Regions from separate parts of the Lacticaseibacillus sp. 30 genome, predicted to be linked through region 2. Evidence: predicted binding sites of a transcription regulator. Region 2 holds the regulator's gene; each other region holds the start of a gene.
The links. The regulator LexA, encoded in region 2, represses DNA repair genes until DNA is damaged. The targets are predictions, from matches to a motif close to CNAACANNTGTTNG.

Region 1 (3,204 bases), on a different contig from region 2:
CTCATGGATAGTCATTCGTTAGGCAGCAATATCATGTTCACGCTGACAACGTTGGCATTTTCAATCTTTGGGTATCTTGGCTATCCACAATTGAGCTTAACGATTCGCCGTTATCGTGACGCCAAAGTTAGTCCGTGGTGGTATCTGGGTATTATTATCATTAGTTTTATTGGCCCGTTACTAGCGGTTAACGGCATGGGTTGGTGGTTGGCATTGCTGTTTCCTTTAATTGGCGGCATTGCTAACTTGGTCATTCTATTGTTGCCGAGTCGAGAACAGAAAGTTGTTCCGTTTCCGGCTCAACCTAACACGCGCGGTACGATTGGTGTTGGTTTTGGTACAGCGGTTAAGGACTTCTTTATCCGCGGTGGTGACTTTACTGGTGAATCCAGTCGCAGCCAATATTGGTGGAGCATTCTGTTTAGCGTGATTATCATTATCCCTACTTTTTTGTTTATGCTCTTCTCAATTATGTCAATTATTATTGGTGGCGCGGCAGTCAGCGGATTTAATAGCCAAAATGTTGACCATCTTGTGAATTCGCTTGGGACTGGTGCAATCATCATCGTTTTCATTCTTTTCGCCATCATTTACGCGTGGTCAATGTTAGCTCTGCCAGCGTTGACAGTTGGTTGGCGGCGATTCAAAGATGCAGGCGTTAGTCCATGGTGGTTGATTGCTTTCAACGTCGTATCAGCATTTCTATCAACTCTTGATCGAAATGCGGGTAATGTGCCGTTAAGCTTAATTGCGTTACTCCTCATCATCGTTCAGATTGTCATTCTTGCTCTGCCAACCAAGTTTCGTGACGACGAGGCATAAGCACCACTCAAGGTATTAAAAAATGCAGCCGCGGCTGCATTTTTTAATGAAGTAAAGGTCTCCTAACGTTGGCTAATAGATACCCTTTTCATCCTCATCTACTAGCGGATCATTGAAGTTTTTGTGGAAGTAGGTGCTGTCAATGATCTTGAATTTGCCATTGGTGAAGCGAGCGATGATCTCACCGTATTGTACAATCAATTGCTCCGTGTTGGGGATGTCAATTTTGAGACGGCCAATCGGGGTTTTGGTGAGGTATTGGTAATTTGCGCCAAAGAAGCCTTTCAAGTCGTCAGTGCTGGTTTCTTGTGAGTAAGGTAAGAAGTGGGTCATTTTTGCAGTTGAAAAAGCTGCAAATTCACCTTTTGGAAATCCTTGTAGTGATGAAGGCATTTGTGTCATGGTGTGATTCCTCCTGATTAAAGTGCTTTGCTACTGTGGCCAAAACGCGTGATTCAGCAGCGCTGTTTGGTTATTAATTTACTTATCATGATGGTAACACAATAATAGAACAATTGAATGTTTGCGCCGCGGCCTGAAAACGCTTAATATTAAGTCTGGACGTTGATCGGAGGTGAGCATATGGATCAAAGTCTATTTCAAAATGGTAACTTCCAACCTTTGGCGAGTCGTATGCGGCCACAGACGCTTGATGAGTTTGTCGGCCAAACGCATTTGCTAGGGAAGGATAAGGTGCTCAGCAATCTTATCGAACATGACGAGATTAGTTCCATGATTTTCTGGGGTCCGCCTGGTGTCGGTAAAACAACATTGGCGCGGATCATTGCTCGGCGAACGAAGGCACAGTTTGTGACATTTTCAGCAGTCACCAGCGGGATTAAAGAAATCAAGCAGGTGATGAAAGAGGCTGAACAGAATCGCGAGCTGGGTCAGAAAACTATTGTGTTTGTTGATGAAATTCATCGTTTCAACAAGGCGCAGCAGGATGCCTTTCTGCCATATGTCGAACGCGGCAGCATTATCCTGATTGGTGCGACAACCGAGAATCCTTCGTTTGAAGTCAATGCGGCGCTCTTGTCACGGACGCGGGTTTTCGTGTTGCACGGCTTGACCAGTGCTGAATTGGTTGACCTGTTACAGCGAGCGTTAAAAGATCCGCGCGGTTATGGTCTGCAGAAGGTTAAGATCGGCAAAAAGCTCTTAGCCCAGATTGCTGATTTTGCTAACGGGGATGCTCGAATCGCTTTGAACACCTTGGAGATGGCGGTGACAAACGCCGAAACCAAAGGCGGCGTGATAACGGTCACCCAAGCAGATGTGGCCCAGTTGTTGACGAAGAAAGCCTTATTGTATGACAAGAATGGTGAGGAGCACTATAATCTAATATCAGCATTACACAAATCAATGCGCAATTCCGATGTTGATGCGGCCATTTATTGGCTGGCTCGAATGCTGGAAGCAGGGGAAGACCCCTTGTATGTCGCTCGGCGGCTAGTTCGATTTGCGAGCGAAGATATCGGAATGGCCGACTCACGCGCATTGGAGATTACAATTGCTGTTTATCAGGCGTGTCAATTTATTGGGATGCCTGAGTGCACGGTTCATCTCACACATGCAGTCACCTATTTGGCACTTGCACCGAAATCGAATGCACTCTACACAGCGTATGAAGGTGCAAAGAAAGATGCGACCGAAACGCTGGCCGAACCAGTTCCACTTCAGATTCGAAATGGGGTAACGGATTTGATGCAGGATCTGGGTTATGGTAAGGACTATCAATATGCTCACAACACAAAAGATAAACTAACGACCATGCAAACCATGCCGGATAATCTTATCGGCAAAACGTACTATCATCCCACGACTCAAGGCAGCGAAGCCAAGGTCAAGGAACGGCTAGAGCAGATCAAGGCCTGGCATGCGCAACACCCTGACCCCGATTCGCCGAAAACCAAGAAAAAGTCATGATGCTGTGCGATTACGTGTGCGGCAATCCGACTACCCGTTTAGAGGAGGAAAAAAACAATGGCAAAAATTCTCGCAGTCAACGCAGGCAGTTCAACCCTGAAGTGGAAGCTTTTTGATATGCCAGCTGAGGTTCAGCTGGCAGAAGGTTTGGTTGATCGGTTGGGACAGCCGCAATCAAAAGTTAAAATTAAGTATGGTGATGGGCAGAAATATGAAAGCGATACGCCAATTGCTAACTATCAAGAAGCCGTCGCCAGTTTGATGGGTAACATCAAGGCGTTAGGGTTGGTTGAACATCTGCATGAGATTACTGGTGTGGGCCATCGTGTGGTAGCCGGCGGGGAGACTTTTGCCGAATCCGTTGTAGTTGATGATGCTACCTTGTTGCAGATTCAAAACCTGCGTGACTATGCGCCTTTGCATAATCCGGTTGAAGCAGATTACATTGATGTT
Region 2 (3,204 bases):
CATTCATCTCATGCAACATTTGCTTGACTGACCGGCGAAGTTTAGTTGGCACGATATGAAGTACCATCGGCGTAAATTTGTCGCCGTCTTTTAACATGAAGAAAAGAATGATTGGCGCTGTTGAAATGGTGATGACGACATTACCAACAATGCCAATTAAGTTCTGCAGTTGAGAAATTGTGCCGGTTACGAAGGCACCTTGTTTACCAGTGAAGAAACTTTGCACTTCTGCTGCAATCTCATTGAGATCATGCTGTGAGAGAATATTCTGCTGGTCATTCAGATTATCCAACCATTTGCCAATTTCATCAAAGATTTGCGGCGCTGAATGGACAATACTGGTAATTTGATTGCTTACTGCTGGAATGAAGCGCAACAATCCCCAGGCCAACAAACCGATCAGCACAATGAATAGCAGGCCAATTGCCCAGCCACGATGAAGTCCGAACTTTTCTAATCGATTAATAATCGGGACAGTAAGGTAGAAGAGAATGCCGGCAAAGATAAACGGTGGCGCGATAATCCCGAGAAAATCCAGTACTGGCTGGAAAACCCACGCAATTTTAGTGAAAACGAAAATCACGAGCAATGCCAGTAACAAGTCAACTAGCAGGATCATAAACTTGCTATTAAGAAAGCGGCGATAGAGCCACGAGTCGGTATGTTTCAAGGGGGTACCCTCCTCTACAATTGTAATACCTGTTGGATGTATAAGCTTCATGACAATAACAAACGATGAGAGCGACTAGCCAGATTTGCGGGGGCCCTGTTCACGCTCATTAAAACGCGTTCACAGGCACAGAAACCTGCACATAAGGACCTCCAACCTAAATGACCCAAGCCCGGCCATTTAGGTTGGAGGCCACTTATGCTTCGGTTTCTAAATGTGCCTGTTCACGCTCTGTACCATTAATGATACTCGACTCATGGTCATATTTCGAGGATAGCCGTGTTAAAAGCGGATTGATTTGATGTTAAAAAAGATTACATAAAATTTACAAACAACATGGAATAATCGTTACAAATCTTTAAAAACCCTAAATAAAGGCATCAAATGTAAATTTTATGTATACAAAGGCTTTACAAAACTCAAAAATTGGGTATGATTAGAGTCACAACCAAAACGGTGAGTATATGTCGGTTTATCCGATACGGAGAGGAGTGACCCCACATGACAATCCTACGGGGCGCAAAATGGACATTAATTACTCTGACCCTCGTGGCAACCTTGCTGTTATTCAGCAACTTTGCGACAGCCGGCATTTTGTTAATCGCGCTTGATATTTTCTTGAGTTTCTTCTACGCGGTCATCAAAAGCAGATGTGATCGGCGTCAGATGCATAAGATGCCATTATTGCATAATTAATTTAAGGATGAGGTCCACAGATGCTTTTTATCTGTGGACTTTTTTGCTATTTAGGCATAAAATCATTGCAAACGTTCGTTCGCTTTGGTATGCTTTGTGTAATCAATTAGAACTGAGGCGGTGAGCGGATGCCAACACAAGCAAGTCAGAAACGTTGGAAACAAATTTTACAATCAATCTATGATGCAATCGAGGATCATGGGTACCCGCCCACGGTTCGCGAAATCGGCAAATCAGTCGGTCTAAGTTCGTCAAGCACGGTGGCAGCGTACTTGGAGAAATTGTTAGCGGCGGGACTTATTGCTAAGGATCCAGCGAAGCCGCGGACGCTTGAAGTGACCTCAGCCGGACGTGACTTCATTGGCGTTCAGGATCACGGTATTCCGATCGTCGGCACAGTTGCTGCAGGGGTCCCGATTACGGCCATCGAAAATATCGATGATTATTTTCCGGTACCAGACGATCTTCCGTATGCCGCTGACGAATTATTCATGTTGCGAGTTCAAGGTAATTCAATGATCAAAATCGGCATTTTAGATGGTGACCAGATTATTGTCAAGAAGCAGAATGACGCAGAGAATGGGCAAATTGTTGTTGCAATGACTGAGGAAGATGAAGCCACTGTCAAGCGATTTTATAAAGAAAAGAACGGCATTCGGTTACATCCTGAAAATGACAGTATGGATGATATGTTTTTCCCGGATGTAACGATTCTTGGCATCGTTGTGAGTTTATATCGGCCGGCATTAGTTTAACCATTTGAAGTCGTGAATGACTAGGCATGGCAACTTAAATCCAATTAAAAATGTACCATCAACAAAAGAGACATCAGCTGTGATCCCACAAAATATAGGATCACGGCTGATGTCTTTTTGCTCAGACACTTTATTGGTTTTGTTGGGCGAGGCGATCGAGATCGTCTTGTGGCACCCTTTTATAAACGGGACCATCGGGCAACTGCTTTAAGTTACCGGTTTTTGTTAATTGAAATTGTATCGTATTAGCAGAGGCTTGCGGCTGCGCTTTACCAGTGAAGGTGAAGATTCGGCCTTTGAGGGTCAAATCAGCAGCAAAAATACCACTATCAGTACTTTCAAAGACACCATCTCGATTGGCTAATGTTTCAAGATAGTAGCCGCTGGTGGATGAGGTGACTCGAATTGCTTTGGTAGCATCTTTTGTTTGGACGAACGCATGGCCAACCAATGTACCTAAGGTTGCTTTCGGAACAGTTTTTTTGACCGTGCGCGCTTGTGATGTTGCGCTCGATGATGATGTTGTCTTTTTGGGGGTTGAGGTAGTTTGTGAGCAACCTGATAAGATCAAGATTGCTGCTAGTAGCAGATAGCGCTTTTTCATTCGACAGCAACTCCTAGTGAATGAACTGGATGCAAGTCATCACGATTGGGATCACGATCATCGAAAGCAGCGTTGTTTCGGTGACCATGATAGCAGCGTAATCGGAATCCGCATCGTACAGTTTGGCAACAACAGGCGCATTGGTCATGACCGGCATGCAAGATTGCAAAATAAAGATTTGTTTCATCAAAGTTGGGACAGGGGCGAAGGCGACAAGCGCCGTCATAAGTAACGGTGCAAAGAGGAAGCGGCCACTGAAAATACCCAAAGCTTCTTTGCTGATTCTTAATTTACCCCAGCCTGCTTGATGCAAAGCAATGCCAATGAAGAACATGGAGCCGGGAACAGTTAAGGCACCGATATAAGTCAGATCGGCCATCAAGAAAGTCGGCAATTTGATTTTTAAAAGCACAAGCACAATCCCTAACATAAAACCGAGTAACGGCGGTGAGAACACTTTCCCAAGTGCCTTTTTCAAA
Region 3 (3,204 bases), on a different contig from region 2:
ATGATGCCAATTCGCACTTGCTGGGTGTCGTGCGTGATTGGCATTGCAAACTGGTTTACTATCGTTTCCATCGCCAAAAGCAGCGGCTCATTCCGAATTTCTGAATCATAATCGGCACTTTTACCAAAAAAAAACGACCCATGCCAGTGAAGCAGGGGGTCGTTTTTTTGGTAAAAATCTGCTTTGATTTATCACCACAACCGTTCAAACCGGTCAGTTTATGATCTGCCAATAGCCTCCTCCTAAATGGTTCAATCATTAATCATAGAAAATACTGACCAGTTAGGATCGCAACAAGGACTAGCAAGCCAGGCAGCAGATTAGAAATACGAATTTTAGTAATGCCCATCAAGTTTAACCCAATCCCCAAGATCATTAAGCCGCCGACTGCACCAATTTCGCGGAGTGCGTTCGTCATCAATGCCTTGGGAACGAATTGGACTAAAAAACTGGCGAAGAGTGTGATTGTGCCTTGATAAATGATCACTGGCAACGCGGAAAAGATCACGCCAACCCCGAGTGACGCGGTCAGCATAATCGCCATGAACCCGTCCATGACGGATTTAGTATATAGCGTGGTATTGTCTCCAGAAACGCCCGCCTGAATCGCGCCTAAAATACCCATGGCACCGATGACAGCAATCAGGGTGGCGGTCACGAACCCTTCCGCAAAATGCTGATTGCCGCGGGCAAAGCGCTGTTCCAACATCAAACCGAGGTGGTTCATGCCATCTTCAATATGCAACCACTCACCGATCAAGCCGCCAAGGCAAAGGCTGAGGACCATAACAATAAAACTTTTTGTCTGCAAGGCCATTTGAATGCCCAATGCGAAGGTACCAAGCCCAAGACTTTTGGTGACAGTATCTTTAGCATGATCGCTAATACTGTGGAGAATCAAGCCTAAGAGCCCGCCACCGATAATCGTCAACCCATTGACAATAGAACCCATGAACATCATTTCATTTTCCTCGTTTACCTATTTTTGTAGTATCAAGCCAATCGCCTCATCATACCATGCTTGTGTGCCATAAATAACGCGTCATTTTTACCAAAAAGGTGTCAGTATCAGGTAAAATAAAGCAGTCACCTGCAAACAATTTTTGGGGATGACTTTTTTAACGTAAAAGCTTGCAAAAAACAAACGCATGTTCGATAATGGAGACAGCGTAAATTGACACTCGGATGTATATGTTTAAAATAGCGTGCACAGGTTTTTGGAACTGCTGGCGCATTTTTATAAGACAAAGCGTGCACTGGCATGGTTAAAGACTGGGATATAAGTGGTCTGGTTGAGCTATTGTGACCAAGGTGCTTACACACAGACTTTTGCGCCAGTGAGCGCATTTAAGGAGACAAGTATGGCTAAGAAAACGACCGCAAAGAATGATAATACTAAATCCGATGCTACAGATCGCGATACCGAACTAGAAAAAGCCCTTCAGAAGATCAAGAAAGCCTTTGGTGAAGGTGCCGTCATGAAGATGGGCGATCGACCAGAACTGAAGGTTGATGTCGTCTCAACAGGCATTTTATCCTTGGATCTTGCACTCGGTGTCGGCGGGTTACCACGTGGCCGAATCGTTGAAGTCTATGGTCCTGAAAGTACCGGGAAAACAACGATTGCGTTGCAGACTATTGCCGAATTGCAGAAATCAGGCGGCAAGGCGGCTTACATTGACGCCGAAAATGCGATGGACCCGAAGTATGCGGCGGAACTTGGCGTAAATATTGACGACTTACTGTTGTCTCAGCCAAACTCTGGGGAACAGGGGCTTGAAATTGCTGAAATGCTGATTGAATCAGCGGCTGTTGATATTGTTGTCATTGACTCTGTCGCAGCCTTGGTTCCCAAGGCTGAAATTGAAGGTGCCATCGGGGATAGCCATGTGGGCTTGCAAGCCCGGCTGATGTCGCAGGCACTGCGGAAGATGGCCGGTTCGATCAATAATACCAATACGCTGGTTATTTTCATTAACCAATTGCGTGAAAAAGTTGGCGTGATGTTTGGCAACCCAGAAGTGACACCGGGCGGTCGTGCCTTGAAATTCTATGCGTCTGTGCGGATTGAAGTCAAGCGTGGGCAGCAGGTGAAAGACGGCAAAGATGTTGTCGGCTTCGCTAGCAAACTGAAAGTCACTAAGAATAAGGTCGCACCGCCGTTTAAATCGGTTGAAACCACGATGTCATTTGGTCACGGGATTGAACACAATACCGATATGATTAACTTGGCAACCGATAAAGACAATGACATTGACGTCATCACCAAGTCTGGCTCTTGGTATAACTATGGCAAGGAACGTTTGGGCCAAGGACTTGTCAACGCATCTCACTACTTGGATGAACATCCGGAAATTTCTAAGGAAATTGAAGAAAAGATTCGTGAACAAGTTGCGCCAAAGAAGCCTGAAGAAACCGATGAGAAGCAGGATGATAAGAAAGACGATCAGGCATCTGCTGATAAAAAGACCGAAAAAACAACGACCACTGATACTGAAAAGAAAGCCGACAAGAAAGATGACCCTGCCAGCTTCGGGGTTGATCGGTTAGTTTAAGCAACTGATGGATGTTTGATTAATCGCCGTTTACACTTTGAGAAAGTGTGCGGCGATTTTTTGTCTTCAAAACACAAAAATGCCCGCTACCATCGCAGCGGGCGTTTTTGTTATTGGGTGATCGGATGGGGGCCAATCACCGATTTTTCTTTGGAGGAGAAAAATGAAAATTAGGTTGGGGTTTAGGAATGAGTGGGTGGCTCACTTCTATGCTGTTAATACTACCGGCAAAGTGTGACGAAAATGTGATCGTTACGTTGTCATTTTGTTAAGGTTAACCGAGTTTTTTTGAAAGCGTTATAGCCTAGGCTTGTTCGGCAACCAGATTGTGTTGCAAAGCAACCTTTAATGCTGCACCCAAAGCTTTCATGCCGGTATCAATTTGCGCCAGACTAGGACCAGTGAAGTTCAACCGGGCACCGTTGGACAAAGCCGCTGTCGCATATAGATTGGTTGATGGCACATAGGAGATATTGGCTTCTGGTAATAGGTGTTCTTTCATGAACGCGCCCATATCGAAGCCGGCTGGCATGGTGAGCCAGATAAAGAAGCCGCCGTCAGGATTAGTGAAGTGCGCTTCTTCTGGCAGATAGCGCTTCATCGCTGCCACCATGGCATTCTTTTTCTCACGATAGCAATCCTGAATTTC
Region 4 (3,204 bases), on a different contig from region 2:
CTGACACACGGCATTTCTAAATGCGCTAGATGACGTCCATTCAAATTCTTGGAGGAGCAATATGAATTTTTCGATCTTTGCCTTTCTACTGATTGCCGGGATCGGTGCTGGACTAACGTCTACTTTAGCTGGCTTGGCTTCACTGGTTTCGTACCCAGCCTTGCTTGCAATTGGCGTGCCGCCGGTCATTGCTAACGTCACAAATACCGCAGCACTCGTTTTTACTGGGGTTGGCTCGGCTGTATCCTCACTGCCAGAACTCCGTGGCCGCGGTAAATTTCTCTGGCGGCTGATCTTACTGGTATCACTTGGTAGTATTTTTGGCAGTGCCTTGTTGCTGATCGCCCCGGCAGCCACATTTGAAAAAGTTGTGCCTTTCTTCATCATTGCCGCGGGCCTGTTACTACTCTTCAGCGGCCGACTGCCAACTCAAGAACATCGTCCCGGAGAACCTGCACGCACCTTAACATTTGGACAAGAAGCCGCTCAAACCATCGTCATTTTTGTTACTGGCGCCTATGCTGGCTATTTCGGGGCCGCTGCGGGTGTGGTCATGCTGGCAACCTTAACCTTGACCGTTGATCAACCATTCATCGTCTCCAATTCTATGAAGAATCTGACCGGATTCGCCGCCAATGCCATCGCCACCGTCATCTACGCCTTCACCACCAAAATTGAATGGCTCATGGTCATCCCGCTTGGTATCGGTCTGTTCATCGGTGGCTATATCGGCCCCATCATCGCCCGCCGCCTGCCGGTTCAACTGTTACGATTCATCATCGCAGCCTTAGCCTTTTTGTTAGCAGCCAAGTTATTTGCGCAGGCTTATCTTTAGGAATAGGTCAAAAAATGGGATTATTTATTTTTGTCCCTTCGAAACAGCCGATTCCCTGGCGAATTGGTATAGAACCCATAAAGTGAAAGGCTCGGTAGATGCTTGTATATCTGCCGAGCCTTTTTGATGACCCACTCTATTTCAATATTTTTAGCAATTCACAGCAATTTTTTACAAAGCCTTTCCGAGATAATATCGAGCGTCAAGAGCAGACGGTCTTCCTCCCAAAAACAAAAACATTTCCTTGCAAAAAAGAATGCAATGGATGTAGAGTGATACCGAACACATGTTCGTTATACTGCAACAGACGTGTTGCACACATTGATAATAAAGGAGACTTTAAAATGGCAGATGAAGCAGTACGAGCCGTTCAAAAATGGCTCAACAAAACGTATGGTAGTGTTCCTGGCTTTGTCGCAGCTCCAGAAAACGGACAAACAGGTTGGCCAACAATTTATAGCCTGAGAATGGGATTACAGCACGAAATCGGTATTAGTGCTATTGGTGAAGGCTTTGGCGATACGACCAAAAATGCTTTAGCACCTGTTGTAGGTAGTCTGAAACCAGGATATAAGGGGAACATTGCTCAACTCATTCAAGGGGCTTTCTGGTGCAAAGGAATTAGTCCAGTAGACTTTAATAATGAGTTCACGAATAATACCCTTAATGCTGTTAAAGAACTTCAGCAAGATGCTGGCATTGCGGCTGATGGCTCTGTGACAGTGGCATTTATGGCGGCTTTGTTTGACATGGCAGCTTTCGTCTTAGTTTCAAGCGGCGATGCTAAGGTTCGAACCATGCAGCAAGCGCTCAACCGTAAATTCTCTGGGGAATTACAAGAATTGATGCCGTGTGATGGCGTTTATCAACGAGCAACTAATACAGCGTTGATTTATGCCTTACAACGAGCAATCGGTATGAGTTCTGCGCAAGCAAATGGTAACTATGGTCCAGGGACAATTACCGCTACACCTACTGTTAATCAGGGAGCCAATAGCGACGTTGTCCAGGTCATCCAATACGGCTTGTATGTGAACGGCTTTTATACAGGGGCATTTGATGGCTATTTTAGTTCAGACGTAGCAACGGCAGTGGTAGCTTTTCGAAAGTTTATGAATTTACCGCCATTTAATAGCACAGCTGACCTAACCGTCATCAAAGGATTGTTGACTAGCAACGGCAATACTAATCGTGATTCAAATACTTTTGATACAGCAACTCAATTAAGTGCTGCACAGGCAAAACAACTAAAGCAATTCGATTTTTCAATAGTTGCTCGTTATCTAACTGGCAGCGTTGGTGCAGGGGCTGCCGAACGTGATAAATACTTGACTTCCACGGAACTTGCAAATCTTACTGAGGCTGGACTAAAAGTTGTGCCAATATATGAAGATGGTGGCTATGAGTTTGATTACTTTAGTCTACAGCAGGGAATTCATGACGGATTTGTTGCAAGTAGTACTGCTGCTAAGTTAGGGTTTCCGGCTGCAACTACGATTTACTTTGCAGTTGATGTGGATGTTCAAAGTGGCGATATAGATGGCACAATTATTTCTTATTTCCGTGGTATTAGCCAAGCTATGAACAATAGTATTTTCAAAATTGGAATATATGGAACACGGAATGTATGTAATCGGGTAACCGCTGCATCGGGGACCAATATTCTTTATTCCTACGTCGCTGATATGTCATATGGATGGAGCGGAAACCTAGGTTTTAAGATGCCTCAAAATTGGGCATTTGATCAGTTTGTGGAATACTCAGCTGCAGGTGTTGATATTGACCAAGTAGCTTCTTCAGGAAAAGACCAGGGAAGCGGGACTTTCAAAGTGGATCCTAACGCAGTACGCCTTGAGTTTGCGCGAACCTTAATTAACAATGCCTATCAGTTAAAACCATTACAACCAGATATTCCGACCTTAGAGGTTGATGGCCCTGAAATTCATGTGTCAACTATTTTGGCAGAGTTTTATATTAAACTATCAAGTACTTTTGCGAGCAACGACAGTGGGGCTCCACTAGGTTTTACAATTTCTAATGGCAAATTAGGCACTCAAGTACAATCTGAGATCGATAAATTCAAAGAGGCGCACGAAGCTGCAAGGAATTTTGACTTTACGGCTTTGCTTGGTACACTGGGGCCAATGATTGGCAATGGAAATCTAAAGGTTGGAATGTCAACTAAAAATGGAATGTTGGGGTTTAAAGTGGTCTGTGAGTCTACAACAACAGTTGTTACTAACGGCCAACAGGAAAATGTTACAACCTCATTGAGTATTGAGATATACACTAAACCAAATGGATTGGGGATCCCAGCTGAGGATTATAAACCAATTTATGTTCCCGTTTCTGAACATGAACCAAACCTG

Region 1: the regulator LexA is predicted to act here: its motif matches at 1,335-1,348, upstream of ACWPAB_RS07865 (replication-associated recombination protein A).
Region 3: the regulator LexA is predicted to act here: its motif matches at 1,142-1,155, upstream of recA (recombinase RecA).
Region 4: the regulator LexA is predicted to act here: its motif matches at 1,115-1,128, upstream of ACWPAB_RS12380 (glycoside hydrolase domain-containing protein).

What each region holds. Positions count from the first base shown of each region.
Region 1 is NZ_JBSOQX010000009.1:92,526-95,729, reverse strand. It holds gene ACWPAB_RS07875 (DUF805 domain-containing protein) at 1-822, shown strand, start outside; gene ACWPAB_RS07870 (hypothetical protein) at 895-1,224, opposite strand; gene ACWPAB_RS07865 (replication-associated recombination protein A) at 1,405-2,751, shown strand; gene ACWPAB_RS07860 (acetate kinase) at 2,809-3,204, shown strand, end outside.
Region 2 is NZ_JBSOQX010000012.1:89,734-92,937, reverse strand. It holds gene ACWPAB_RS09355 (AI-2E family transporter) at 1-670, opposite strand, end outside; gene ACWPAB_RS09350 (hypothetical protein) at 1,172-1,366, shown strand; gene lexA (transcriptional repressor LexA) at 1,495-2,121, shown strand; gene ACWPAB_RS09340 (hypothetical protein) at 2,252-2,725, opposite strand; gene ACWPAB_RS09335 (AEC family transporter) at 2,739-3,204, opposite strand, start outside.
Region 3 is NZ_JBSOQX010000015.1:54,343-57,546, forward strand. It holds gene ACWPAB_RS10515 (DUF7679 family protein) at 1-104, shown strand, start outside; gene ACWPAB_RS10520 (DUF554 domain-containing protein) at 263-961, opposite strand; gene recA (recombinase RecA) at 1,362-2,555, shown strand; gene ACWPAB_RS10530 (aminotransferase-like domain-containing protein) at 2,860-3,204, opposite strand, start outside.
Region 4 is NZ_JBSOQX010000021.1:40,468-43,671, reverse strand. It holds gene ACWPAB_RS12385 (sulfite exporter TauE/SafE family protein) at 62-835, shown strand; gene ACWPAB_RS12380 (glycoside hydrolase domain-containing protein) at 1,180-3,204, shown strand, end outside.